DNA from 3 places in the Neorhizobium sp. DAR64860/K0K1 genome. Region 3 is predicted to be linked to each of the others. Evidence: riboswitches for the same ligand, from Rfam matches in the RefSeq annotation. Region 3 holds a riboswitch; each other region holds the start of a gene.
What was found. A riboswitch is a leader RNA that binds a small molecule or an ion and turns the genes downstream of it on or off. The one in region 3 is predicted to bind thiamine pyrophosphate.

Region 1 (9,582 bases), on a different replicon from region 3:
GGTAAGGTTCCGACCGAGATGACGAAGGCCGACATACTGCGCGTACAGCAGGATTTTGTTGACGCCGCCGAACGCGCACGCGACGCTGGATTTGAATGGCTGATGCTTCACTTTGCGCACGGCTATCTCGCGCAGAGCTTCTTCTCCATCCATTCCAACCAGAGAGAAGACGAATATGGCGGAAGCGCAGAAAACCGCGGCCGCTTCCTACTGGAGACACTCGCAGCGGTCCGCAAAGTGTGGCCCGAGGACCGACCGCTGACAGCGCGTTTCGGCGTCATCGAGTTTGACGGACGCGACGAAGAAACGCTCAAGGAATCGATTGCTCTGGTCAGCCGCTTCAAGGATGCGGGTCTCGATGCCATCGATGTCAGCGTCGGGTTCTCCACACCGACGGCGCAGATCCCATGGGGTCCAAATTTCCTGGCCGAGACAGCCGCGCGCGTCCATAGCGAAACCGGTCTTTCGACGTCGACAAGTTGGTTCATCAGCGATCCCGAGCAGGCCGATGCACTCGTCCAGAGCGGCAAGACTGATCTTGTGATGCTTGCCCGGCCACTGCTTGCCAATCCACATTGGCCTTATGCCGCAGCAAAAACGCTCGGCGTCGAAGATCCTGCTTGGGCAACCTTGCCGGCGCCCTACGCCCACTGGTTGGCACGCTACCGCACGAACTGATCACCGAGGCGATAAACGCATGCCCCGTTTCAATGGCGTCGCGGGGCATGCGGCACAAACACGGCGTTCATTGCTCCTATCCATTCGTATAGCACATCCGAACATGGGCGACGTTCTGCCGTTACCTCTTGCCGGGGAGATCGTCGCAGACGCGAGATGCTTTCCGCGGATCCGTAGATCTTTGCTAATGTTGCATCATCGGACATACTGCCCATTAACGCACCTAACTTCACGTCAAGGAGACCTTGGCACCGTCTCTCAGCACGGGTTCCGCCGGTTATGTTTCCGCGATGGAAGTATTGGAAGAAAGCTCCTCCCCTCTCCCGTAGGCTAGGGCATGACACCATCCGGCGCATGGGTCTCTGAAGCGGTTAGTGTTAGCCCGACCGCATCGAGCCCCATCTGCCAGAAGTCTGTCTCTAGCCGTGACGCCTTTGCGAAAAGGCTGGCCAATTCCTCGAACCGTCGCCCGGTCATGCTCCTATCCGCGAGTTCGTCGAGTTGGCGTCGCGCCGCGATAGCGACGCCCTGATAGGCGTCGCCTGCATATTCACAGATCCACTCGCGATATGGATGCTTCCCAAGCGCCCCGACGCCGGCGGGAGAAAGGGCGAGCCCGATCTCGGCGTAGCCGATGATGCAGGGCGCCAGCGCGACCTGCAAATCGAGGACATCGCCAGCGGCTCCGCAATCCAGCACGAAGCGGGTATAGGCGACCGTCGCCTGATGCTCCGGCATGGTTTCCAGCCTTCGGCGGGAGATACCCCAGCGCTGGCATAGCCGTACATGAAGTTCAGTCTCATCCAGTATGCCGGCAAGCCTCGCTTGAGCCGCGCGGATGTCGGCGATTGTCCGACTCTTATAAGCCGCCAAGCCCCATGCGCGGGCGAACTGGATCAGGAATAGATAGTCCTGAAGGAAATAGAAGCGAAAAGCCGCTTGTGGCAGCGTGCCGTCACCCAACTGGACCACGAATTCGTGGTCTACATAGCCTGCCCAATCGGAAGCGGCTGCCTGTTTAAGGCGGTCAAAGACGTCCACGGGCTTACTCCCCTGGCTGGTAGGCGGCGTCAAAGAAAGCGAGTTCGAACGCAACGGCTCGCAGGAAAAAATCCTTGCTCGCCTGTAGCTCAGATGGACCGACCCGATCCAGTTCTTCGCGCAGAAATGCGACTAAATCGCGGAAGTCCGGATTGTCGTGCAGCTTGATCCATTCGGCGTGGATGAAGTTCACAGGCAGAACCTTCGGCGCACGGGAGGCCCAGTCTAGATAGAGCCATTCGGCGACGTTGAGGACCGAGAGCACGGCCGTGTAGGAGCGCGTCCCGCCGCCTCGCGCATGATCGCCTGGAACCCGGTGGTGGGCGGGGTGTCGGGGATGAGGGCACGCTACTCCTCTGTTACCCCCAGAGCCTCGAACGCGCGCATGAAGTAGGTGTTTTCCTCGCCTGAAACCATGCCGGCAAACCGACCAAATCGGAGCCGGGCCTCGAAGGTATCCGCCGTGGAGATCGCTGCGCCCAACAGTGCCAAGAAGTTGTCCAGGAAACGATGGTCCTGAATGAGATAGGACGCCATAACCTTGGCGGGAATTGTGCCGGCGAAGACTTGGCTGACGAAGCGGTGTTCAACGGCCTCGGTCCAGCTTGGCTCGCTGGTGCTCTTTAGGGTTTCGGTCCATCGTTCGGTCATAGTGCTGCCCTTTCTTGGTTGGCAGCGAGCCCGCAGGTTCTGGACATAGAGCGGCCTCGCAAAGGGGCCGGCAAAGGCAAAATTCTTAAATCCCATCCCTTCGCCGGCATGATCCGGATCAGGTTCAAAGGATCACCGCGCTGCTTGCGCCAGCGGTATCTCAGCACCTTGCGGGGCTCTCCTTGGTAGGAAGACGTTTAAACCCGAACGAGCACCTTGTCATTCTCGAATTACAACAACGAGCTCTGTGCAAAACTGAGGCATCACCGGCCCGCTGGTGGATGCTAGCCAGCGTCTCGACATCAGGTTTTATCAAGGTTTTCCGAAGGTACACATGGTCGATACAACACAAGTAGTCGCCATCTAGACTGGCTATTGGTGGCCTCTTATGACAAGAAACCCTTGGTTTCTTAGCTTTCTAGCAGATTTCGGAGAGGCTCGGCGAAACCGCCTTTGGGCCAGCGCTGCATTCGCCTCCGGCTTGCTGAGCAGAGTAGTGCTGTTCGGGAAGTGACCTATCCGCCTGCGTCACCACCACCCAGCGAACAACTTTAGGATCAAAACCCACTGCCTTCAGCCGTTGGCCGATTTCCCTCTTCCGGTTCTACCCAGCGATGCTCGCAGAACTGCATGAAAGGATGCCACCAAGATGATAGCCTGGGTAATTCTGACTATCATCTTGTTTCTCAAAGAGAAATTGAACGTCTGTACGGCTGACAATCAACAATTTTCGACACTGCAGTTTGCAGTGATCCTCTAACACCTGCCTAAAACTTTTGTGGTTATGCTAACTGCCGCCCATCAACCGCATTCGTACGAAGTAGCGCCATTAGCATTGGCCCAAGCGAAAACTCGCCGCGTTCCGTGCGCCTCGTCAGGTCGCGAAGATATCCGCCGGGTGAACTGATGTGCCCTGCCCGCTCCAATACGCAAGCCATCGCAACCGCAGCGTTCTCGGGTCCCATCGCTTCACAGGCCTCCTGGTAGGCCGACGGGCTGACCCCGAGTGTGGTTCGCACCACCACTGCGGCGGTCATCAGCTCCCGCCAATGCGAGATTGCGCCACTTGTCGCGTAATCCGATATTTGCGGGCAAGCCCGAAGCACCATACCCAACGGGAAAGCCTTTATCGGCTCGGCAGTCGATCTCCGTTTTGGCATCATCTTCTCGCCCTGCTCGTTTCTGGAGCTAGGTTCAAGTTCATTTAAGGGTTCGGTATTTGAACTCTGTAAGTGATGACGGTCTCCGCTATCATTGGTGTCGGATTCTGTAGAAATAAGCTGAATTTTCAGCATGTTGATAGCTTCTTCGCTTAACAACGTCAGTTCGTCGAGGCAAGCTTCAAAAGATGCTGCTGTCTTTGCCGCCTTGAGACGAACAATCGCGGACACGAGAGCGTCTTCGACAGCTTGCCAGTTTCCTGCCACGCCTTCCTCCACCGCAGCGCTAATGAGCTTACGAATATCTCGGCGGGTTATCGTGATGCGCTCTTTCACGACGCGCAGCCGTCTGCTCTCCTCGGCGACCTGGTGAGCCATGATTGCGAGTTCTTCTGCGCGGGCAAGGAGAGGCGCGAGACTGAAACCGTAGGCGGTTTCGATCGCACCGTCGTTTCCTTTCCGAGCGTAACGTTTGCCGTTCGGGCTGTCATTCCGCTGGATAAGTCCAGCCTCGACAAGAATAGCAAGGTTTTCGCGTAGCGTCGTCCCTGCGATCCCGTTCGCGCGGATCGACAGCTGCGCGTTCGACGGGAAGACGACGAGATTGCTCTCTTCGCTGAGCTCCTGTTCTGGGTAGAACGTCAACAGCGCATTCAAGACAGCAAGAGCTCGGTCACGCAGACCGAGAGTCGCTCTTGCCTCGCATGCGCTGCGATAAACTTTCCACTTGTCGACGGACTTACCGGCCTTGATGTTTGCCCTGGCAAGCTGCGCCTTCACCAAGGAAAGCGTCATCGGTCGCCGCCCAAATGGCGTCGTCACATTTCCTATCTGCATTTTTCTCTCACCTTTCTAAAGGCAAAGGAAATCCGCTCACCAAACTGGCGCCAAAGACTCTTGACTACGATTCATGGAAATGCGATTCTCAGGCTGCTTAGACATGAGGAAGGCTTCCACGACGGCGACGTTTGGGGGCCTTTTTCTTTTGCCGCTATTTTCCTTCTGTCTCAGTTGATTTCAGAAACTCCTGATGAAAACGACCGAGGTTTTCGGCAATAAACCGACCAAACCTTCCAGCGTCGTTTGCCTTCAGTGAGATTGAGTAGCTCTTTCCGCTTCCCTTAAACTCTGCCCGAACACTTGAATCATCTGCGCGCCATTCGCTCGCATTGCTCGGGCGCTTCGAAGGCTTCGCTGCCTTCTTGATGCCCTTGGCAAGGAACTCGAAGCGCCCGTCCGATCCGAGCGACGAGAATGATGGATCGTCAACGAGCGTCCTTGCCAGTTCAAGCATTGCCGGTCTTTCGATTTGCTGCGCAAACTCGGTCCAGCGATCACGGCCTACTGATTTCGCCGCGCCAATCGCATTCGCGATTTCAGTTGGCACGCGACCGGATACCGAAAGCATCCGAGTTAGCATCGGCGCATCAACGGAGAGCGCGGTCTGGATCGTCGCCCTTTCATAAGACAGCTCGACCAATCGCTGGGCGAACATAGCGCGCTCGATGAAAGACAGATTTTCTCGCGCAGAATTTTCTTGACCCTGGGCGATGACGTGATCTGCGTCTGAGATTTCCTTTACGACAGCACGGACCTGGCGTCCGAGATCCTTGGCCACGCGCGCGCGACGATGCCCGAAGACAATTTGGTAGCGACCTTCAGCTGTCGGGTGAGGGCGGACCTGTATTGGCGTGTCTTGTCCCCGCTCCCGGATCGCTTCGAGGAGCTCGGCGTAAGCGACATCATCGATTCCCATCCGGTCTGAGACGAAAGAGGAATCTAACGCCTCGGGATCGAGCTCGATGATAGTCTCGCCTGGAACCTGTTGCGCAGCCTGTTCAACCTTGTCTCGAAGCTCGCTCAAGGAGCTGATCATCGACCTTGAAGCACCATGGGTGGCGTATCCAGGCGTTGCCTTACGCTCTATACCCGCGTTTGTGGGAGACGTTATGTTCGCGAAAATGTCCTTACGAGCCATGGACCCACACTCCGGGCTTGGTCATCTTCCTGATTTTTTTGCGGAAAGTCGCAGTTTGTACGGCTGACAACGGGTTATCCATTCCGACGCCCCCAGGCCTTCTGAAGTTGCTCGATAACTTCATTGTTGACGGCGTCCATCGACTCACGGGCTCGGTCATATGTCGCGGCCGTGAACAAAGCGCGCTCGACCTCATACAGGCTCTGCTTGGTCAGACCTGCGTCGGATACGGCAGTGGACTTGACCATATGATTTTTCATCATGTGCTCGGCAAACATCGATTGCATGAAACCGACCATTTGTTGCTGCGGTATATCGGTTGGCTCGTACCGCGTGACCAGATAGCGGAACCAGTCAAGGGATACGTCAACGCCGACGCCTTCGACACTTTTTAGGATCTCGCCCAGCATGAGCAGGAACTGGGACATCGACATGATGTCGAGCATCTGCGGGTGCACCGTGATTAGGACGGATGTTGCTGCCGTCAGAGCCGTAAGCGTCAGATAACCGAGCTGGGGAGGGCAGTCGACAACAACGACATCGTAGCGATCGTCGACTTCTGCCAAGGCGTCGCCGATACGGGTGTAGAACATTTTGCCGGCAGTCGAATCTTTTCGCTGCATAGCAATTGGTGTGTCGTACTCATACTCCTGAAGTTCAAGATTGGCTGGCACTACATCGAGGTTTGGGAAATTGGTAGGCTGAATTACGTCCTTGATCGACTTGCGTCCGTCGTCGTAGCGCAGTGCTTCGTAAAAGGACTTCTTTTCGTCTAACTCTGGCTGAATGCCATAAAGTGCGGTCAACGATGCCTGAGGATCGAGATCTACAGCGAGAACCCTGTAGCCCTTCAGCGCCAGGAACTGTGCTAGGTGAGCCGAGGTCGTGGTTTTACCCGAACCGCCTTTGAAATTGACGACTGCAATAACCTGCAGTTTCTCGTGAGCCTGCCGGTGCGGAACCCGATCAAGAAGTTGACGAAGTTCGTTTACCTGATCTGCGGTGTAATAGCGTCGGCCGGTCGAGGTCGTGCTTGGCTCTACGCCCTTTCCTTGGAGGTGCAGCTTCTTAAGATAGCTCTGCGAGACGCCGACAAAGTCCGCGACTTCCGCTAATGAGAACTGGCGAAGCGATTTCTGTGCGCTGGGCGGAAATTTTTCGCGCCGCAGCATGTCGAGTTTCGAGGATATATCTCCGCCCTGCGCGAGGATAATATCAGCGAAACTCGACATTTTCTCCGAAGTCGCCATTTTCACGTTCATTCAGCTATTCGCCTTTAGTCACGATAATTTTAAGGAACTGATCCAGTTATCGTGACAATTGCCCGATTCCCCACTCTGGGCAAGGGATTTAAAGTTAACAAGGAGTTAACACATTTTTCCCGATTTCATCGCCCAAGGAGAATCTGCGATCATTTACCGTGAGTTAACCAGATTCACTTCCTTTCGCCCAGTCATCACAAAATGCAGATTTGCACATGAATCTCCTCATCGTAGCTCCCCACACGCTCACTTTATACGAGCCGGACCAACGAGCCGCTAGAATCACCTGAGGTGCAGATCTGCACATAGGCACACGCTCAACGAGATGATTACTGTCCGCATGACCTTGTTCATGCGGAGATCATCATGCGGATATTGACCGTCGCACCCGACCAATGCGAGCGCCATCGCGACTTCCTGCGACAGATGCACCGTCTTCGCGCGACGGTATTCGGCGGACGTCTCGCATGGGACGTCTCCATCACCGCGGGAGAAGAGCGCGACCAGTACGATGATTGCAGCCCGACTTATCTTCTGGCAATTGCCAACGGTGGAAAGGTCGCAGGTTGCGTTCGTCTCCTTCCAGCTTCTGGTCCCACAATGCTGGAGCAGACCTTCCCCCGGCTTCTCGATGCAGGTTCGCTTCGCCCTCATTCTGGGATGGTCGAGAGTTCACGCTTCTGCGTCGATACCTCACTTATCTCGCAGAGGCAGGCGAGCCAGCTGCATCTTGCGACGCTCAGCTTGTTCGCCGGTATCATCGAATGGTCGATGGCGAGCGGCTACAGCGAGATCGTCACCGTCACCGATCTCCGCTTCGAGCGCATCCTGAAGCGAGCGGGATGGCCGATGCGGCGTCTCGGTGAACCGGCTCCGATCGGCAACACCATCGCTATCGCCGGAAGCCTGCCGGCCGACCGTGGCAGCTTCGAGCAGGTATGCCCTCCGGGCTATCAGTCGTTTTCCCGGACCGGCGAAGCATTACTCAGGAGCGCCGCGTGACCCAACTGCGCTCTCATCCTCGCCTGGTCCGTAAACTACAGGACGCGCTTGGCGACCAACTCTGCATCGCACTCGATGACGCCACCGTCGTCGAGATCATGCTCAATCCCGATGGCCGGCTGTTCATCGAACGGCTGGGGCATGGCGTTGCAGCTGCCGGCGCGATGAGCACCGCCGCAGCCGAAGTTGTCATCGGCAGTGTTGCTCATGCCCTGCAGTCGGAGGCCGACGACGAGCGGCCGATCATCTCTGGCGAACTTCCGATTGGCGGACACCGGTTCGAGGGCCTGTTGCCACCGGTAGTCTCCGGACCGGCGTTCACCATTCGCCGTCGTGCCTCGCGCCTGATCCCACTCACCGAGTATGTCAAGTCCAAGGTGATGACGGAAGCCCAAGCCTCCGCTATTCGCAGCGCGATCGACGCTCGGATGAACATCGTGATCTCGGGTGGCACGGGCTCGGGCAAGACCACACTCGCCAATGCCATTATCGCCGAGATCGTAACCGCTGCCCCGGACGATCGGATGGTGATCCTCGAGGACACCGCCGAGATTCAATGCGCGGCCGAGAACGCCGTTTCGCTGCATACCAGCGATACGATCGACATGGCGCGCCTGCTCAAGAGCACGATGCGCCTGCGACCCGACCGCATCATCGTCGGCGAGGTCCGCGACGGCGCGGCACTCACCCTTTTGAAAGCTTGGAATACAGGCCACCCCGGCGGCGTCACCACGATCCATTCCAACACGGCGATGGCAGCCTTACGCCGGCTCGAGCAACTGACGGCGGAAGCCAGCCAGCAGCCAATGCAGGAGGTGATCGGCGAAGCCGTCGATCTCGTTGTCTCTATTGAGCGAACGGGGAAGGGGAGGCGGGTCCGTGAGGTGATCCACCTCGAAGGATACCGCAACGGCCGCTACCAGACCGAACATTATGCCCAGATCGATGAGGACAGCCATGTCGCGTAAAATCTCCATTCTTCTAACCGGCGCGACGCTTGTCGCCATTTCGATCGGCTTCACCGATCCCGCACTGGCATCCTCGGGAGGCGGCGGTCTTCCCTGGGAATCGCCGCTGCAACAGATCCAGCAATCGATCACCGGACCTGTCGCCGGGTTTATCGCGCTGGCTGCTGTCGCCATTGCCGGCGCCATGCTGATCTTCGGCGGCGAGCTGAATGATTTCGCGAGACGACTTTGCTACGTCGCGTTGGTGGGCGGGGTACTCCTCGGTGCTACCCAGATCGTTGCTCTCTTCGGTGCCACCGGCGCCTCGATCGGCGAGGGCCACGCACAGGCCGAGCAAGGAACTCCCGAACCAAAGGCGACGCCGGCCACAGCAGGGGAGGGGGCTCATGGCTGAGGCCGGATCTTCTCTAGCGCGCTCGCGTGTGCACAGGGCATTATCGCGTCCGAACCTGTTGATGGGCGCCGACCGCGAGCTCGTGCTTCTGACGGCGCTGGCCGCCATCATCCTGATCTTCGTCGTCCTGACCTGGTACGCGGCACTGTTCGGCATCGCGTTCTGGCTGGTTGCAGTCTCGGCACTGCGCATGATGGCCAAATCCGATCCACTGATGCGGCGGGTCTACCTCCGCCACATCTCTTACAAGACGTCGTATCGCGCGACGTCGTCGCCGTGGCGCAAGTTCTAAGAGATGGTAGCGCTCAAATCATTCCGCCATTCCGGACCATCGTTTGCCGATCTGGTGCCTTATGCCGGCCTCGTCGATAATGGTGTCATCCTGCTAAAAGACGGCTCCCTGATGGCCGGTTGGTATTTCGCGGGTCCGGATAGCGAGAGCTCGACC
Region 2 (9,582 bases), on a different replicon from region 3:
CCCTCTTCGTAGCTGATCAGAAAGAAAACCAATTCTGCTACGTCAAAGGCGAGTACCCATGTCGACAATCCGAGCGAAATTTCTTCTAGCGGCCGTGGCATTAATGCTGCCTGGCACCGCATCTTCCCAGCACATGCATGCACACGGGACCGGCAATATCACGATCGAATCCGCCTATTCCCGCGCCATGCTGCCGGTAGCAAAGGTCGGAGGGGGTTACCTGACGATCAACAACGCCGGCGCGGCCGATCTGCTTGTCGGAGCAAAGTCGGATCGTGCCGAAGAAGTCCAGATCCACGAGATGAAGATGACCGGCGCCGTGATGGAAATGCGGGAACTGGACAAGGGCATCCCCGTGCCGGCCAAGTCTACCGTCAAGCTGGAACCCGGTGGCTATCATCTCATGTTCACGAATGTCTCTAGACCTTTCAAGGAGGGCGAGACGCTGGCGGTCACGCTCATCTTTGAAAAGGCCGGGCCGATCGAGGTCGATTTTGCCGTCGGACCGTTTGCCGGTGCGCAAAGGCCTCACGCCGCTCATGAGGGTCACAACTGATGACGAAGAACCCGTTCATGCTGGTTGCCACAACGATCTCGGCAATCTTCATCACTGTCCTCGTCGGAATCCTCTTCTTCACGTTCAAGGATGAGCCAAGAAACACCACATTCAATACCGCATTCTCCCTGATCAACGATCGGGGAGAAGCGGTCGATCAGTCGATCTTCAAGGGCAACCCGTCACTGGTCTATTTCGGCTACACGCATTGCCCGGAAGCCTGCCCGACGACGCTTTATGAAGTTGCTGGATACCTCAAGGAACTGGGTGAAGATGGCCTGCCGATCAAAAGCTACCTGTTCACGGTCGACCCGGAGCGAGACACCCCTGACATCATGAACGGCTATGTCACCGCCTTTTCGGACCGGATCACGGGGGTGACCGGAACGCCTGAAGAGATCCGGCGGGTGGTCGCCGGATGGCGCGCATTCGCGGAAAAGAAGCCGAACAAGAGTGGCGGCTATTCCATGAGCCACACGATGGATCTGTTCCTGATCGGTGCGGATGGCCGGTTGAAGGGGCTCATTCCCTATGGCTCGGATCCCGACGTCGCCATCAGCAAGATCCGCAGCGCGCTCCTGTAGTCTCACGAGCGGGGTCATAGCTCATGGCGGCCATCGAACCAACGTAGGTGCCGACAGATACGCATCGGTTCTTAAATTAAGCCATGCTAATCTATTCTTAAGCGGTCTCTGACATTGCTTTTCCGCAAGTGTGGAAAGTGCCATGATCTCTGGTCGACAAATCGGTCCGGCAAATCGGAAATCTGCACAGCAGGTTTCGACGAAAGGACCCGCGTCCGCCAAAGACAGCATCTTGTCGAAGCGACGACTTTCCGACACCCTCTCAACCGATGCGATCTGGCCGGCATTTCAGCCGCTTGTCGATCTGCAGAGCGGTGCGATCATCGGCTTTGAGGTTCTTGCGCGTTGGACCGATTCCGAAGCAGGTGCCATCGCACCTTCAGATTTCATTCCGTTCGCAGAAACCAGCAATCTGATTGGCGCTTTGACGCAAAAGATCGTCCAGGATGCCTGTCGCAAAGCTGCAAGCTGGAGGGGAGACTTTGTCCTCGCGATCAACCTGTCGCCGACGCAGTTTCAGGACCCAGACCTCTTCCACTTTCTGGCTTCGATAATCTCGGAAACCGGGTTTCCGATGAACCGGATCCATATCGAAATGACGGAAAGCGCACTGCTCGATGACGATACAGTCGTCCGGGAAAACATTGCATCGCTCAAGTCTGCCGGCATGGGCATCTCCCTCGACGACTTCGGGACCGGCTTTGCCAGCCTGACGCGGCTTCACGCGTTCCCCTTCGACAAACTGAAGATCGACACAAGCTTCGTGCGCTCCATGCAGCATGACAGCGGCAGCCGGAAAATCGTCGCCTCGGTCATTGGGCTGGGGCAAAGCCTTGGCATGACGGTTGTTGCCGAAGGCGTTGAAACCGAAGAACAAGCAGAAATGCTGAAGCGTCTTGGTTGCGACGTTGGACAGGGGTGGCTGTTTGGCAGACCTGTCGACGGTGATGCGACAGAACGGCATCTCGCTGTCAGCAAGCAGAAGCCACTCACGGAACGCCGCGGAACCGGCTCGCTGTTCCAGCGGGTCCATCAACTGGAAACGCTCTATGAGGCGGCACCGGTCGGTCTCTGCTTTCTCGATTCAGACTTGCGCCATGTCAGTGTAAACAATCGGTTCGCTGCAATGCTGGGATTAACGCCCGAGCAGATGATCGGGCTCACCGTTCACAGTTTCATGCCGGCACGAGAGGCGCGCCGGGTCACCAAAGATCTTCAGCGAGTCCTTGCGGGCGAGCCTTTGATTGTGGACGAATATCGTCCGCCCGGAAGTGAGAACATTCTCCTCGTGGTGAACCAGCGGGTCGATGACGACGCGGGCGAGCCGGTCGGCATTTCGGTCACGGCGATCGATGTTACCGGTCACAAGTCGATGGAAAAGGCGCTGACCGAGACGGAAGACCACGCACGATGGTCGATCGAACTCAGCCCGAACATTCCCTGGTCGAGCGATGCCGAAGGCATTGTCAATTTCATGGGGCCAACGCCAGACCCGACGATGTCCAGGATGCGTGACCGGATCGCGGACTGGTACGGTCGGATGCATCCGGACGACAGTTTGCGGGTTCGGCGGGAATGGCTTGGATGGCTGCCATCCGGCGACCCATTCGAAACCAGGTTTCGCATGCGTCTGCACGACGACAGCTGGCGATGGATGGTCAGTCGGGCAAAGCCTCATCGCGATGCGACCGGCAAGATCGTGAAATGGTACGGCACCATCACCGAGATCGTGCCCACGGAGGTCCCGCTGGACGGGAAAGTATCCGTGAAGGCTCCTCATGTCTGGCATGATCCGGACCAGGCTGATGTCCTGCCGACGCAACACTTGATCTCGATGCTGATGAGGATGTTTGAGTCCGCGCCCATTGCCATGGCCATCACGACGAGCGACACGAAAACTTCGAGCTACGTCAAAGTCAACGATGCCTATCTGAAGCTCACCGGCCTGAAATGGGACGAGATCAACGGAAAGAAGCTGATTTCCGAGGGTGCCGCGATCGACAATCCCGCCCGCGACAGACGGCACCGGCTGTTGCGCGAGGACGGCGCCTACGAGCTCGAAGATGTTGAAATTGCGCATTCGGATGGTACGATCATCCCAACCCTGATTTCCGCGCAGCGCACGATCGTCGATGGCGTTTCATTCGATGTGGAGGTCATTGTCGATGTGTCTGCCCGCGTCAGGCAGCAGCGCGCTATCGAAAGCGCTCTGAAAACCTCCGCGCAGACCGATGCCCTGTCAGGTCTCCCAAACCGAGCCTGTTTCGATGAGGTTGTTGCCGGAGAGGTTGCCCGCAACCTGCTCAATGACAGAAAGCTCGCCATCGCCTACATCGATCTCAACGGCTTCAAGATTGTCAACGACAGTCTGGGGCATTCCGCAGGCGACGAAGTCCTGCGAACGATCTCGGCGAGACTTCGCGAAAGTTTCCGAGCGACGGATTTCATCGCCAGGGTCGGAGGAGACGAGTTTGCTATTCTTCTCGACATGGATCGCAAGTTTGCGGGCGATATGCAGACGCATATTCAGGAAACGATGGAAAGGGTGTTCAAGCCGATCCCCATCGATGGCCAGGTGACATTCACGGGTGCCGCGGTCGGCGTTACGTTCCTAAAGGCCGAAGACACGCCGCAAACCTATGTCAAACGCGCTGACGACTATATGTATCTGGCGAAAGCCACGGGAAAACGGGTGGCCGTCGTGTGTTTCGGTCAGGTTCTCGATCCCCCGACGACGCATAAAGTGGACCGGACGAACGGTGTTCGCGACGGCTGACGTGTGTCGACGGCCGAACTATCGGCAGCCGATATTTCGAGGTGTTGTGCCAAGCCCTTTCATGCAGGGCAGGTCTGATACCTATCCAGACTGCCTCTGGTCGACGTCAGTCCGGCGCGACTGACGACGGAGGCCGGATTGTGGCGGCATCGTCGACCGCTGCATCGTTCTCTCCACCAAACGCGGCATCAGCCTGCTGGTTGACCTTGGTCACATCGTCGCTTTCCTGATCCGACATGTCGGCTGGATGCTCGGAACGCTTCCAGTGATCGTCATGGGACCCTTCAGGACGGCCTTCTTCCTCCCACAGTCTGTAGGCCCGTTCGCGCTGTTCCTGTTCTCTATCGGTCATGGTTGCTCCTCCTAAGTTGCGAAGACATAACCAGCGGACGGGCCCCGGGTTTCCGTGAGGCGGATGACATAGAATAAAATTTTTGTCAGCTCGCCGCGCAGGCTCTGCCGGACAGCGATCGCAAGCGATTGACAAAGGCCGTTTCTTTGTCCAACCTTGGCGTCATTCCGAGGGGAGCATCGAACGGTGCTGAGATGGCGGTGAGCCGGACCCTTGAACCTGATCCGGGTCATACCGGCGTAGGAACGGAAACGGCGCAATACCGCACCTCTTTCTTATTCTCCGCTCGCCTGGATCTCCATGATGTCAAGGTCAGGAGATCAGCCATGCTTACGCTCTCGAGAAATCCCCGAATAGGACGAATGCGGTTCGACGGTTTGAACCCGCGTCGCTGACATGCAGTCCCGGTTCGCAGCCCTCGGGCTTTTTCTGCTACTGGTAAGCTGGCAGCTTGCCGTTCAGGTTTTTTCACCGCCGCGCTATCTTTTGCCGTCACCACTCGCGGTGGTGCAGGCATTGGTGGGTCAGAGCGGCTTCCTCGCCCACCACACGCTCGTCACCCTGAGCGAAATCCTTGCAGGTCTCATCGCAGGCAGCATTTTCGGTGCGGCGGTTGCGTTTCTCGTTGTGGCATTCCCGCGGGCCGGCAGGCTTGCCTGGCCGATCATCCTTATCCTGCAGACCTTTCCGGTCTTCGTGCTGGCACCCATCCTGGTGCTCTGGCTCGGTTTCGGCATGGCGTCGAAAGTGATGATGACGACGCTCGTCATCTTCTTCCCGGTCGCCTCCGCCTTTGCAGATGGCCTGAGGCGGACGGAACCAGCGATTCTGGAAGCCGCCGCGCTGACAAGAGCGACGCCCTGGCAGATCCTTGTGAGGCTCAGAACACCGATTGCGCTGCCGGCGCTCGTGTCCGGTCTGCGCGTCGCCGTGCCGCTCGCGCCGCTGGGTGCCGTGATCGGCGAATGGGTCGGGGCTTCAGCCGGGCTCGGCTTCGTCATGGTTCAGGCGAACGCCCGCATGCAGACCGACACCGTTTTCGCAGCCATGACCATCCTGGCCCTGACCAGCGTCGCGCTGCGCCTGGGTTTCGACCGTCTCGTAAAGGGACACCCCCATTGGGCAATCGAGACCGAACCACAGACACAGTTATCATCGTGAGGAGAGACAACCACCCATGAAACGCATGTTTCTGGCCTTTGCCATTGCCATATCCGCCAGCATGAATGCATCCGCAACGCATGCCGCAGAAAAGCTCACCATCATGCTTGAATGGTTTGTGAACCCGGACCATGCGCCGCTCGTGATTGCCGCCGAAAACGGCTATTTCAAAGCCGCCGGCCTCGATGTCGAGCTGGTGCCTCCCGCCGACCCGTCGACGGTGCCTCGCCTCGTTGCCGCCGGCCAGGCCGATATCGGCATCCACTACCAGCCGAACCTGTATCTCGATCGTGCAGCCGGCCTGCCGCTCAAGCGGTTCGGCACGCTCGTCGAAACGCCCTTGAACACGGTAACGGTTCTCGCGGATGGCCCGATCAAGAGCCTCAAGGATCTGCGCGGCAAGAAGGTCGGTTTTTCGGTGACGGGTTTCGAAGATGCGATGTTGAAGCGCATGCTCGAAGGCGAAGGCGTTGCACTTACCGAGGTCCAACTGATCAACGTCAATTTCGCCCTCTCGCCGTCGCTGATCGGCGGCAAGGTCGATGCCACGCTTGGCGGTTTTAGAAACTTCGAAATGACGCAGATGCGGATCGAAGGGCACGAGGGTCGTTCCTTCTTTCCGGAAGAACACGGCGTCCCTGTTTATGACGAGCTGATCTTCGTGACGCGCGACGCGCTTGCGACAGATCCCCGCCTCCCCCGCTTTCTCGAATCCGTCGAGAAGGCTGCGATCTTCCTGACCAATCACCCGGACAATGCCTGGAAGCTGTTCATCAAGGCCTATCCCAACCTCGACGACCAGCTCAATCGGCAGGCGTTCACCGATACGCTGCCACGTTTCGCCAAACGGCCTGCAGCGCTTGATCGCGGCAGATACCAGCGTTTCGGTGAGTTCATGGCAGCGAGCGGCCTCATTCCGCAGGCGCCGCCGGTCGAAGACGTGGCGATCGAAATCCGGTGATGACAATGAACAATTACCCGACGCCGCAACAGGCCGGCGATCTTCTGGCACGTGTGCGGGCCCGGCGCCCACGCGTCCATTGTCTGATGAACACGGTGGTGCAGAAATTCGTCGCCGATGGTCTCACCGCGATCGGCGCCATTCCGTCGATGACCTCCTCCCCGGATGAAATCGTCGGTTTCGTCTCGAAAGCGGATGTCCTCGTCGTCAATCTCGGTACACTGGATGCAGACCGTCGCAAGGTCATCGACCTGGCCGTCGATGTTGCAATTGATCAGGGGAAACCATGGATCCTCGATCCCGTGCATAGCGATTATTCCCCGGTCCGGCTTGAGTTTGCAAAGACATTGATCGCCCGCGGGCCGACGGCCCTTCGCGGCAATAGCGCAGAGATGGCGCTGTTCGGAGACATAGGCGAAAAACTGACAATCGAGACCGGTGCTCACGACCGGCTGACCGATGGCACACGCACCGTCACTGTCCGCAACGGCCATAGATGGATGGCGGATGTCACCGGGACCGGGTGCCTTTCAGGCGGCATCATCGCTGCCTTTCTTGCCATCGAACCGGATGCACTGGCTGCGGCCGCTGCGGCCTTGGCGACGACCGGTGTTGCAGCCGAACAGGCCGCCGAGCACGCGCGCGGCCCCGGCAGTTTCGCCGTTGCTTTCCTGGATGCGCTGTCAGCGCTCACGGCCGAAGAGCTCAGCCTGCACGGAGGGATCGACCATGAGATTTGATTACCGACTGAACCCGATCGTCGATGCTGGTCTCACCGATGTCGGCGACCTTGCGGATCTTGCAGCAAAGGCCGCGAGAAACGGCGCGACGCTGATCCAGTACCGCGACAAGACCGGCTCCACTCGGCAGATGATCGCCATGGCCAGCGGCATCAAGGCCGCCCTCGAAGGCACCGGCGTGCCGCTTGTGATCAACGACCGCGTCGATGTGGCGCTCGCTGCAGGCGCCGACGGCGTGCATCTGGGCGCTGACGACATGGATGCCGCGATCGCACGCCAACTGCTCGGCCCCGACGCCATCATCGGCCTCACCGTCAAAACACGTGCCGATGCGGAACGCGCCGGCCGGGCGCAGGCGAGCTATGCCTGTATCGGCGGGGTATTCGAGACCTTGTCGAAACAGAACCCCGATCCACCGGTCGGCCTCGACGGTTTTCGGGATCTGCGCGAACGGTTGCGAAAACTGAATCCGACCCTCCCGGTCGGCGCGATCGCGGGCATCGGGCTGGAGCAGGTGCGGAGCGTCATCGACGCGGGGGCCGACGGTGTCGCGGTCATTTCGGCAATCTTCCGCGCACCGGACCCTGCAGACGCCTGCCGCAGTTTTCGGCGCCGGGTGGATGATGCTCTGAGCGAGGTGAAACGATGACATCCGTTGCCATGACAATCGCCGGCTCCGACAGTGGCGGAGGTGCCGGCATTCAGGCCGATATCAAGACATTTTCCGCACACGGTGTGTTCGCGACCAGCGTAATCACCGCCGTGACCGCCCAGAACACGCGGGGCGTGAGCGCCGTCGAAGACATCTCGGCGACGATGATCCGAGAGCAGATGCGCGCAGTGCTTGCAGATATCACGGTGCATGCGATCAAGATCGGCATGGTGTCCCGCTGCGAAACAATCCACGCGGTTGCCGGGGGGCTGACACACTATAACGGTCCCGTCGTCCTCGATCCCGTCATGGTCGCCACCTCGGGCGATCGGCTGCTGCGCGAGGATGCGATCTCGGCCCTCATCGCCAGCCTCGTGCCAAGAGCGACGATCGTGACGCCGAACCTGCCGGAAGCAGCACTGCTGACCGGCATGCCTGTTGCGCAAACCCGATCGGATATGGTCCGGCAGGCAGAGATGATCCTGAACGCCGGCGCCCGTGCCGTGCTGATCAAGGGCGGTCACGGGTGCGGCCCCGACAGCATCGATCTCTTGTTCGATACGTCAGGCGTGACGGAGTTTTCTTCTCCCCGTGTCGATACGAAAAACGACCATGGCACCGGCTGCACGCTTGCGGCGGCCATCACCGCCGGCCTCGCCCGCGGCCTGTCGTTGCATCAGACCGTTGGCGCTGCAAAAACATATCTTCAGGACGCTTTGATTGCCGGAAAAGCTCTTTCTATCGGCGGCGGGCATGGCCCGGTCCACCACTTCCACAGGTGGTGGCCGGCATGAGCTTGGGAATCGCGGGGCCTGCGAGGGCCGGACGCATGACGCAATTCGCGTCGCGACTGGCCTCGCCGGTTGCCCTCCTCGTCATCTGGCAGATCGCCAGCATGACGGGACTGCTGTCGCCGCGCATTCTTGCCGGACCGAGCAACATCATCGCAACGGCCGGACGCCTCATCGCGTCCGGCGAACTGATCAGCGGTCTGATCGTATCGTCCCTGCGGGTGCTTGCCGGCTTTTCGATAGCGCTCGTCGCCGGGATTGTTCTGGCGCTGATCTCCGGTCTGTCGCGTCTTGGAGAAACGATCATCGACCCACCGATCCAGATGCTGAAGGCCATGCCGTTCCTGGGTCTTCTGCCGCTGTTCATCCTCTGGTTCGGAATCGGCGAGATGCCGAAGATCGGGCTCGTCGCCTTCGGCGCCATCTTTCCGATCTATCTCACCCTTTATGGCGGCATTCGCGGCATTGACAGGAAGCTGATCGAGGCGGGGCAGATGATGGACCTCGGCACGACAAGCATCATTCGCCATATCGTCATTCCTGGCGCCCTGCCCTCGCTGCTCGTGGGCGTCCGATACGGCCTCAGCGTCGCCTGGCTCAGCCTCGTCGTCGGCGAACAGATCAATGCCTCCAGTGGTATCGGATACACGATTTCCTATGCCCGCGACTTTATGCAGACAGATGTCATCGTCGTCTGCCTTCTAGTCTACGCCATCTTAGGCCTGCTGACCGATGGTCTCGTACGCATGATCGAGGCTTATGCGCTGCGCTGGCGTCCGGTGGTGTTCGGTTGATCCCCCTCGTCGACATCAGGCAACTCACCCGCTCGTTTGGCGGCGCGGCCGTTCTCGACGGCATCGACCTCGCCATGGCGCCCGGCGAATTCGTCGCCCTGCTCGGCCGCAGTGGTTCCGGAAAAACCACGCTGCTGCGCATTCTGGCAGGGCTCGATACCTCTCCAGCCGAAAAGCTTCAGCTGACCACCCGCCGTTCAGTGGTTTTCCAGGAA
Region 3 (9,582 bases):
AAGACCTCCGCGAGACACTTGAGGGACATCGGCAGAAATTCGCAAAAATCAAGGCTGGAATATCGGTAATCCCGCAATTCAGCGTTTTTTTTGGTTCTGCCCTTTGTCGATCACGGCACCACGGAGAACACTATGACAGCCATGTCCGCAGAACGCACAATGATCAAGATAGCGATGTCGGCTCCGTATCTCGCCCGCGAGGAAGAGCGTGATCTGGCAATCCGTTGGAAAGACCGCCAGGATCAGGGCGCTCGAAACCAGATTGCACTCGCCCACATGCGTCTCGTCATCGCGATGGCGTCGAAATTCCGTGGGTTCGGTCTACCCATGAGCGATCTCGTTCAGGAAGGTTATGTGGGATTGCTCGAGGCTGCGGCAAGGTTCGAACCGGCCCGCGATGTCCGCTTTTCCACATACGCCAGCTGGTGGATCCGTGCCTCCATGCAGGACTATATCCTGCGCAACTGGTCGATCGTTCGCGGTGGTACGAGTTCAGCCCAGAAGGCGCTGTTCTTCAATCTGCGCCGCCTGCGCGCAAAACTTGCCCGCGGCGACTCCAACCTCACGGCTCAGGCCATCCATGAGGAAATTGCCGTCGCACTCGGCGTCAGCGTTTCCGACGTGCAGACCATGGATGCCCGCCTCTCCGGCAATGACTCGTCGCTTCAGGCTCCAACGATTTCCGGTGATGCCGACAGTGGCGAACGCCTCGACATGCTGGCCAGCGGCGAACCACTGCCGGACGAACAGGTCTCCGGCATGATCGATGGCGAGCGTCGGCTGAAATGGCTGCAGGGTGCTCTCACCAAGCTCAACGACCGCGAAAAGATGATCATCCGCGCCCGCAGGCTGACGGATGACGGTGCGACGCTGGAAGCGCTGGGTGCCAAGCTCGGAATTTCCAAGGAGCGTGTGCGGCAGATCGAAAGCCGCGCGATCGAGAAGCTGAAGTCGGCACTTGTCACCGCAAATCCGCAGATGGCGCTTGTGTCCTAAACACACTGTGCCCGCGCCGCTCTGGCGGTCGCGACATCTCGATACGATGCTTCAAAGCGCGCAGGCCCTTGAGACGGCCTCCGCGCTTTGAAGCTTTTATACAAGCCTCATTCGGAAATGATTTTGACCTTTTGGCCCGGTGACAATGTCGCGCCGACCGGAATGGCGTTGATCAGCTTGAACAGGTCCAGCTTGCGGTCGGTGCCCATCATCCGGCTTGACAGCGATGCCATCGTATCTTGCGGCCCGACGCTCACGACGCGGACGCGGAGCGGCTTCAGCGACGCGATTTCAGGCTGTGTCATGCGGCGGAAGCTGTTGCGCAGGATTTGCGCGGTCGTGTCGAGCGCGGGACTGCCCTTCGGAACCGCCGTCAGGAACCGGAAGATCTGATCATTGACCTTGATCACGGTCACATCGAAATCCCAGCGTTCGGCAGAGGCGCGTGCGGTTGCGGCCGGCAGGCCGTTGACGGTTGTTTCCCGCACGGTTTCCGGCTGAAGGCCGGCTACCCAGCCACTGGTCAGGTAATTCGGCAGGCTGCTGGTGTCGCCAGCGGCGACGCCGTCGAAACGGATCGCGGTCTCGCCTGGTCCCGTCGCCAACACGGCTTCGACCTTGTTGTCGATGCGGAAGTCCGGCGGAACGTCGAAGCGTATTCCAAGGCCCCCGTGCAGGAAGGTCTGGCCTCGGACATAACCCTCCTGGGGGCTGTCGCCATAAAGAAGACCGTCGATGCCGGCGAGGAAATAGTCGCGACCCTTGTCGCCGACGCCTTCCTGGCCGAAGTTGCGGGCATGCCTGCGGGCCAGGTCGACGCGCTGGGCGGAATTAGGGTGGCTGGACAGGAAGTCCAGGCTCTGGTCGCTGTCGGGATCGACAGCCGAGTAGCGCGCATAGGCCGCCATCGAATCGAGGAAGCGCGCAGCGGCGTAAGGGTCGTAGCCAGCTTCGCCCAGCATCCGCACACCGATCACGTCCGCCTGCAGTTCCTGTTGGCGGGAGAAAGCAGCGAGCCTCAGCTTGCCGCGGGCAAGCGCCTGCTTGCCGGCGATGTCGCTCGATAGAACTTCGGCAACCACCCGGCTGGCGATGACTTCGGCTTCTTCGCGCCGCTGGCGTTCGATGCCGTGGTTGGCGGTGACGTGGCCCATCTCGTGCGACAGCACGGCCGCGACTTCCGAAGCGTCGTTGGCGAGCGCCAGCAATCCGCGGGTGACATAGAGATAGCCACCGGGCAGGGCGAAGGCGTTGATCGCCGGGGAATTGAGGATAGTGATCCGGAAGGACTGCGTCGGATTTTCCGAAACGGCGGTCAGGGCGCCGGCAATCCGGGCGACCAGCCGTTCGGTCTTGGCGTCACGATATTCGCCGCCGTAGCTTGCCACGATGCGGGGATGCTCGCGCGCACCCATCTGCGCCCGCGGATCGTTCTTTTGAACTTCGTCGACGATCTGCGGCGAGTCCGATGGCGAGACGTTCGGCGTGTAGGCCTGATCGAACACGGATTGGCAGCCTGCGAGTGCTGCACTTGCGAGCAACACGACGGCAAAGCGTCTCCAACGGCGCGGTGCGCTGGTCTGCCCGGTCCTGCCGGGTGTCGCGTCCTCGCGTGTTTTGATCCGTGTCTTCTGCACCGTCAGTCCTGTTCACCTTCGCTTCGTACCGATTTTCGCATCGCATGCACAGATAAAAGAGATAGGTTCAGCCGGCGCGTTTGCAATTGACTTCTGATAAACCAAGGCGATGACATCGCCGCAAGACCAAATTGTGGCACTGCGATAACGTTGGTTTTCGCCTGTCTCTATTCGTGACGACGCTCCGTCGACTGGCCTCTAGCGGGCGTAAGGAATAGCCGTGTTTGCGGCGGAGTTGACGATGGTGCCATCGTCGACAGCGACCACCACGTCAGCAAGCTTTTGAACCTCGGCGCGGTCGTGGCTGACGATCACCACCGTATTGCCGGTTTCGCGGTGCAGGTCCAGAAGCAGCGACGCCATCGAAGACCTGAGTTCGGGATCAAGCGCCGCAAACGGCTCGTCCATCAGCAAAACGGGTCTCTTTCGCACCAGTACCCGCGCGAAGGCCGCGCGTTGCCGCTCGCCACCGGACAGCGTTCCCGGTTTGCGCGTCTCGAAGCCGGCAAGCCCGACGCGGTCGAGTGATTGCGATATCCTCATCCTGTCCTCACGCGAAAGCCTCAGGGACGGATCGACGCCCAGGCCGATATTGGTGAAGAGATCGAGATGGGCGAACAGGTTGTTGTCCTGGAATACCAGGGAGATCGGCCGCTTTGAGGGGTGCGCGTGGGTCACGTCCTCGCCGGCGATCAGGATGTGGCCCGACTCCGGTATCTCGAAACCTGCGATGAGGTTCAAGAGAGTCGATTTTCCTGAGCCCGACGGGCCGGTCACGGCGGTAATCGCGCCGTCGGTCATCGCTATATCGAAGCTGAACCGTTTGGTGCCGAGTTGCAGCGCAGTCTTTTCCAGGCGGATGCTGTCAGCCATCGTATTCCCTTCGGCGGCTCAGACTTCCGAGGATCGTGAGCGCCAGACATATCATCCCGAGAAGCAAGGCAAGCCCATCGGCGTCGTTGGTTCGGTAGCTGGAGAGCCTGCTGTAGACGAGCCAGGGCAGAGTCGTCAGTTCCGTGGAGCCGAACAGGGCGACGGCTCCGAGATCGCCGAGCGAAAGCGCCATGGCAAAGGAGAGTGCCGTCAGGACAGGGCCGATCAGGAAGGGCAGGTCGATCCGCCGCAGCCTCGAAAAGCCTGTTACGCCAAGGCTCGCTGTCAGCCGTGCCGTCTGCCGCCGATGATCCTCGATTGCCGGTTCCAGCACCCGCATCACGAAGGGCAGCGCCATCAGCATGTTGATCGCCGCGACCAGTGCTGGGGCAAAACGCGAGACATCTCCGAACGGGCGAAGCAGCAGGAACCAGCCTGTCCCGATCACGACCGGCGGCACCAGGAGCACCAGCGACGACGTAGCACCCAGCATCGCCGCCAGTCCGCGCGCCGGGATACCGGGGTGGCGGAGATCTCTGATGGCAATGCGCGCATGAATGATCGCCAATGCGACGCTGACGGCCAGAAGGCCGGACAAGAGCGCGATCGACAGGCTTGTATAGGCCGCGTTGAGGAAGGCGGGGCTGGAGGCCAGTCGCCAGAGATCGGCCTTAAGGCCGGCAATAAAGATCGAGGCGAGCGGCAGGATGAGAAACAGAGTTGCTGCGAGGATGGTTGAGCCGTCCCAAGCCCTAGCGCCCCATGTCCGTCCATCGAAGCGGCGGGTCGCGCGGCCGGCAGTGACATGCGAGCCGTCGGGGGCGGGGAGAAACGCGAGTGCCGCGAGGATCAGCCCCGTCACAGCGATCTGCAGCACCGCCAGTCCGATGGCGCGGGGCGGATCGAAGTCGAAGCGCAGCGACTGGTAGATCGCCACTTCCAGCGTCGTCGCCGCCGGCCCGCCGCCCAGGATCAGGACCAGCGTGAAACTGGTGGCGCAGAGCATGAAGATCAGCCCGGCAATGCCCGGCGCGACCCGGATCAGGGCCGGCCCCTCGATGAAGCGGAAGATCGACAGGGGCTTCATGCCGAGGCTGGACGAGAGTGGCCAGTATTCCGCCGGCTGCCGCTCGAGCGCCACGAGAAACAGCCGGGCGGCCAGCGGCAGGTTGAAGAAGACGTGCGCCAGAAGAATGCCGGTCAGCCCGTAAATGCTGATCGGCTGCTCCAGTCCCAATGTCGATAGGAGGCCGTTCACCGCGCCCTGGCGGCCCCAGATGCCGATCAGACCCAGCGCACCGATCAGAACCGGCAGGCCCATCGGCAGCGCCATCAGCCGCACGATCCAGACACGGCCCATGAAATTCGGTCGTCTTGCCAAAGCAAGTGCGACGGGCAGTGCCAGGCATACGGAGAACAGGGTCGAGAGCGCCGCTTGCCACAGCGTGAACTGCAGGATGCGGCCGGTATAGGCCGAGAACAATCGCCCCTGCGTTTCAGGGGCGTCCCAGGACAGCAGGGCCGAGACCGCGATGCCGACGAAAAGCGCGATCGCGCCGAGGCTCAGCACCCCGCCGGAAATCCCTCGTCTTCGCTCGGCAGCGGTCAGCAGCATACCCGGTTCAGCCGATCAGTTCATGCTCATGGCGTTGAGCCATTCGTCGATCCATGCCTGGCGGTTCTTCGCGACTTCGTCAGATCCCATCAGGAATGTCTTTTCCGGCTGAACCAACTTGCCGAAAGCGTCTGGCAGCGGTTGCGACGTCTTCGTCACCGGCATCATCCAGTTGGTGGTAGGGATCACATCCTGGAAGCCCTGCGACACCATGAACTTCAGGAAGTCACGGGCGAGATCCTTGTCACGGGCGCCCTTCAGCATGCCGGCCACTTCGATCTGAACGTAATGTCCCTCGGAAAAAGCAGCCGCCTGGTAACGGTTCTCGTTCTCCTCCACCATGTGGTAGGCAGGCGAGGTCGTATAGGACAGCACCATCGGCACTTCGCCCTTGGTAAACAGGCCGTAGGCTTCAGACCAGCCGGGGGTGACGGTCAGGATGCGGCCCTTCAGCTTTGCCCAGGCTTCCGGCGCCTTGTCGCCATAGACGGATTTCATCCACAAAAGCAGGCCGAGGCCGGGTGTCGAGGTGCGCGGATCTTCGATCGCGATCTTCTGCGACGGATCGCCTTCCACCAGTTCCTTCAGGCTCTTCGGCGGGTTCGTGATGGTCTTCGTGTCGTAGACGACGGCGAAATGACCGTAGTCATAGGGCAGGAACGTATCATCGGCGTAATTGCCGGGAACGCTGATGCCGCCATTCCCGGACGATGCCTGCAGTCCATGCGGTTCGAACAGGCCGGTGGCCTTGGCCTCGGAAATCAGGTTGGTGTCGAGCCCGAGCGCGATATCGGCCTTGGTCGTCTCACCCTCCAGCTTCAGCCGGGTCAGAAGTGCGACGCCATCGGCGACAGCCACGAATTCGACCTTGCAGGCGCAGGTCTTTTCGAAAGCCGCCTTCACCTTGGGGCCGGGGCCCCAGTCGGCGGTGAAGCTTTCATAGGTGTAGATGGTCAGCACCTTGTCCTCGGCCCTTGCGGCCGGTGACAGGATGATGGTGGCCGCAGCCACGGTGAGCGATAGCAAGAGTTTGCGCATCAACGCCTCCTTCAAAATCAATCTACAAGGGGAATAGGCGCTGATCGTGAGCCGTCTAATCCCTCCGCCGGTGTTAGCCGGATCAGGTTCCGCGGGTTGGCTGAAAGCCTCTCAGCCGCACGTTACCGCGCAGCACCCCGTTAGAGCGGGAGTAGATGTAACGGTGAAGGAATTGTCTGGCAAGTGGTGTCGAACCGCTGCCGTCTTGCGTTCAGGGCCAAGGACCGAGGGGCATCGTGCGATAGCAGTCTCGATAGAAAGAAAGCCGCCCGGCGTGCCGGACGGCTTTCTTGCTAGTAGTTCTTTGGCAACAAGGTTCACGCGTTGAGCGCGTAGCCTGACTGGGAGTCGTTGCGGAATATCTTGAGGTCACGCGGCACGATCGCCATGCCGCCGAGACGGTTGGCGATAGCATAGTCGATTGTCTGCTCCACCACATGCGGCATGACAGGCTTGGTCAGAACGCCGAGCGATCCCTCGACGCCGTCTTTCACGTCTTCCGGATTGGCCGTCATGAAGATGACCGTCAGGCCGTATTCGGCAGCGAGTTCGCGTCCGATTTCCGGACCGGTCCGGCCGTCGGAGAGATTGACGTCGACCAGCGCTATATCGGCGTATGCACCGAGCGACAGGGCGTGCTTGCGGGCGCTGGCAAAGCCTGCAACCTTGAGACCCATGCTCTCGACAGTCTCGGCAACATCAAGCGCGATCAGGAATTCGTCCTCGACGATCAGAACGCGCTGTTCCATTGCATCACTCGCCAGCCGACGACGCATCACATTAGTCAGCATTGGACATTCCTAACCGTTTTGTTTCCATCTGGTCGGCATGTCGGCATTCATACCGCACTACGCATTTCGACCACTTGATGGATGCCGAACGTCACCGGGGAATGTTTGTTCCGGCTCGCGACAAATAAAACGGTGGATATTTATTTATTAAGTATAGGAATTCTTTAACTATCCTTCAATCTGTTCTCGTAGCATCTCAAGCTCCAGCCATTCTTCTTCCATTTTGGCGACACGATCGCGTAGTTTTGCCGTCTCTGCGGCGAGCTTTGAAAACGCCGACGGGTCTTTGGCGAAGAGTTTGGGATCGGCCATCTTCCGTTCGGATGTAGCGATCTCGTCCTGCGCCTTGGCCATGTCCTTGGGGAGGTTTTCCAGCGCGAACTTCTGCTTGAAGGAGAGCTTGCCCTTTGCCTTGGTCGCAGCCGGAGCAGTGCTGTCCGTTTTCGCCTTTTCCGCCTTATCGGCGCGGCGCTTTTCGTCGGCCATGCCTTTGCGCTGCTGCAGCATGTCGGTATAGCCGCCTGCATATTCGATCCAGCGGCCATCAGGGGCATCCGGGTCTGTCGGGGCGATCGTCGAGGTCACGGTGCGGTCGAGAAAGTCGCGGTCATGGCTAACGAGAATGACGGTGCCGGCATAGCCCGCGACGATTTCCTGCAAGAGGTCCAGCGTCTCGATGTCGAGGTCGTTGGTCGGTTCGTCGAGGATCAGAAGGTTCGACGGCTTTGCCAGCATGCGGGCCAGCATCAGCCTTGCGCGTTCGCCACCGGAGAGGTTCTTGATCGGCGTGCGGATCTGTTCCGGCTGGAACAGGAAGTCCTTCATGTAGCCCGCGACATGCCGCTGTTCGCCGTTGACCAGCAGCGTCTCGCCGCGGCCGTCGGTCAGATAATGCGACAGCGTGTCGGCAGGATCGAGGTCCTCGCGCTTCTGGTCAAGCGTGGCAATTTCGAGATTGGTGCCGAGCTTGATCCAGCCGCTGTCGGGAGCAAGCTGACCCGTCAGCATCTTGAGAAGCGTCGTCTTACCAGCGCCATTCGGACCAACCAGGCCGATCCGGTCGCCGCGATGAATGCGGGTCGAGAATGGCGCAACGATCGGCTTGTCATAGGTCTTGGTGATGTTTTCCGCTTCCACCACCAGCTTGCCGGACTCGCGCCCTTCGGCGACGGAGGCCTGAACGGAGCCCTGCGGTCCCTTGTGGCCGCGGTAGTCGGCACGCATGCTCTGCAGCTCGCCGACGCGGCGCATGTTGCGCTTGCGCCTTGCGGTCACGCCGTAGCGCATCCAGTGTTCTTCGCGCTCGATCGCCTTGCCGAGCTTGTGCTGCTCGATCTCTTCCTCCTCGAGAACCTGATCCCGCCAGGCTTCGAAATGGGCGAAACCGCGCGACAGGCGGCGGGACGTGCCGCGGTCCAGCCAGACTGTGGCGTTGGACACCTTTTCGAGAAAGCGACGGTCATGGCTGATGACGACGAGCGCGCTGCGGGTCTTGCGCAGCTCGTCTTCCAGCCATTCGATGGTCGGCAGATCCAGATGGTTGGTCGGCTCGTCCAGCATCAGAATGTCAGGTTCCGGCGCCATGACGCGGACAAGTGCTGCGCGTCGCGCCTCGCCACCGGAAAGCCTGACCGGGTCTTCCTCTCCTGTCAGGCCGAGATGCTCCAGCAGATAGGTGACGCGGTAGAAATCGTCGCCAGGTCCAAGCCCCGCTTCCGCATAGGCCTGCACGGTTTTGTAACCAGCAAAATCCGGCGCCTGTTCGAGATAGCGGATCGTCGCATTGGGGTGCCGGAAAACCTCGCCCGACTGCGCTTCCACCATGCCGGCGGCGATCTTCATCAGCGTCGATTTGCCCGACCCGTTGCGGCCGACGAGGGAGATGCGGTCGCCGGGCTCCACCTGCAGCGCAGCTCCGTTGAGAAGCGGCGTGCCGCCGAAGGTTAGAACGATATCGTCGAGTTTCAGAATAGGCGGTGCCATGCGGCGTCTATGCTCCGGAAAAATCGTTTGGACGGGCAAGGATCATCGCCCTGCCGTCACGTAAATGGAATTGGACCGGCCCTTCTGCAACGTTGGACACGGTGCGGGAGGAACCGAAGGGCAGCGCGTAATCCTTGAGTGGATAGCGCGCGCCGAGAATGTCGAGGCCTGCAAGGCCGGTAAAACCGATGACGGAAAACAGCGCGCCCTTCGGCAGGTCGAGCGTCATCGTGCCGGTGAGAAACGGCACAGCCTCTTCCTCGCCGGATGTCAGAAGAACGTCATGGCCGCGTTCGGCAAGGCTCATCGCATGCAGAAAATGCTGGAGCGCGTGGTCGGATCGTTCGCCGCCCAGTGCGCCGATCAGGATCAACCGCGTCGCGCCGCGTTCGATCGCTTCAGCCGTCGCAATCTCGCCGTCCGTCTCGTTCTTTTCAGGCGGATAGGTCCGGCGCTCGACATCCGGAAAGCGCTCGATCAGGGCGGCGTCGGAGGAATCGAAGTCGCCCACCCAGAGCTCCGGCATCACACCCAGCGCCTCTGCATGGCGCATGCCGCTGTCGGCCGCAATGAAGCGGCTTGCGGCAACTGCCTTTTGCAGTCGGTCGGTTACGGTGAGGTCACCGCCGAGCAGGATCGTGAAGGTCGA

Region 1: another riboswitch for thiamine pyrophosphate. It lies ahead of ACQY1J_RS22430 (TenA family protein); the one in region 3 lies ahead of thiB (thiamine ABC transporter substrate binding subunit).
Region 2: another riboswitch for thiamine pyrophosphate. It lies ahead of ACQY1J_RS01210 (ABC transporter permease); the one in region 3 lies ahead of thiB (thiamine ABC transporter substrate binding subunit).

The regions. Positions count from the first base shown of each region.
Region 1 covers NZ_CP191460.1:198,364-207,945, forward strand. Annotated here, with positions in the region: gene ACQY1J_RS22420 (NADH:flavin oxidoreductase/NADH oxidase) at 1-678, shown strand, start outside; gene ACQY1J_RS22425 (TenA family protein) at 1,009-1,719, opposite strand; partial or broken gene ACQY1J_RS22430 (TenA family protein) at 1,724-2,370, opposite strand; TPP riboswitch at 2,449-2,563, opposite strand; gene repC (plasmid replication protein RepC) at 3,153-4,367, opposite strand; gene repB (plasmid partitioning protein RepB) at 4,522-5,508, opposite strand; gene repA (plasmid partitioning protein RepA) at 5,583-6,770, opposite strand; gene traI (acyl-homoserine-lactone synthase TraI) at 7,137-7,772, shown strand; gene trbB (P-type conjugative transfer ATPase TrbB) at 7,769-8,740, shown strand; gene trbC (conjugal transfer pilin TrbC) at 8,730-9,134, shown strand; gene ACQY1J_RS22465 (conjugal transfer protein TrbD) at 9,127-9,426, shown strand; gene ACQY1J_RS22470 (conjugal transfer protein TrbE) at 9,430-9,582, shown strand, end outside.
Region 2 covers NZ_CP191458.1:267,405-276,986, reverse strand. Annotated here, with positions in the region: gene ACQY1J_RS01235 (hypothetical protein) at 1-16, shown strand, start outside; gene ACQY1J_RS01230 (copper chaperone PCu(A)C) at 59-556, shown strand; gene ACQY1J_RS01225 (SCO family protein) at 556-1,140, shown strand; gene ACQY1J_RS01220 (EAL domain-containing protein) at 1,373-3,916, shown strand; gene ACQY1J_RS01215 (DUF2934 domain-containing protein) at 4,023-4,268, opposite strand; TPP riboswitch at 4,429-4,531, shown strand; gene ACQY1J_RS01210 (ABC transporter permease) at 4,665-5,429, shown strand; gene ACQY1J_RS01205 (ABC transporter substrate-binding protein) at 5,446-6,390, shown strand; gene ACQY1J_RS01200 (hydroxyethylthiazole kinase) at 6,390-7,130, shown strand; gene thiE (thiamine phosphate synthase) at 7,120-7,779, shown strand; gene thiD (bifunctional hydroxymethylpyrimidine kinase/phosphomethylpyrimidine kinase) at 7,776-8,576, shown strand; gene ACQY1J_RS01185 (ABC transporter permease subunit) at 8,573-9,367, shown strand; gene ACQY1J_RS01180 (ABC transporter ATP-binding protein) at 9,364-9,582, shown strand, end outside.
Region 3 covers NZ_CP191459.1:107,904-117,485, forward strand. Annotated here, with positions in the region: gene ACQY1J_RS05100 (RNA polymerase factor sigma-32) at 133-996, shown strand; gene ACQY1J_RS05105 (M48 family metalloprotease) at 1,104-2,618, opposite strand; gene ACQY1J_RS05110 (ATP-binding cassette domain-containing protein) at 2,832-3,506, opposite strand; gene thiP (thiamine/thiamine pyrophosphate ABC transporter permease ThiP) at 3,499-5,121, opposite strand; gene thiB (thiamine ABC transporter substrate binding subunit) at 5,137-6,174, opposite strand; TPP riboswitch at 6,202-6,309, opposite strand; gene ACQY1J_RS05125 (response regulator) at 6,477-6,950, opposite strand; gene ACQY1J_RS05130 (ABC-F family ATP-binding cassette domain-containing protein) at 7,119-8,933, opposite strand; gene ACQY1J_RS05135 (thiamine diphosphokinase) at 8,941-9,582, opposite strand, start outside.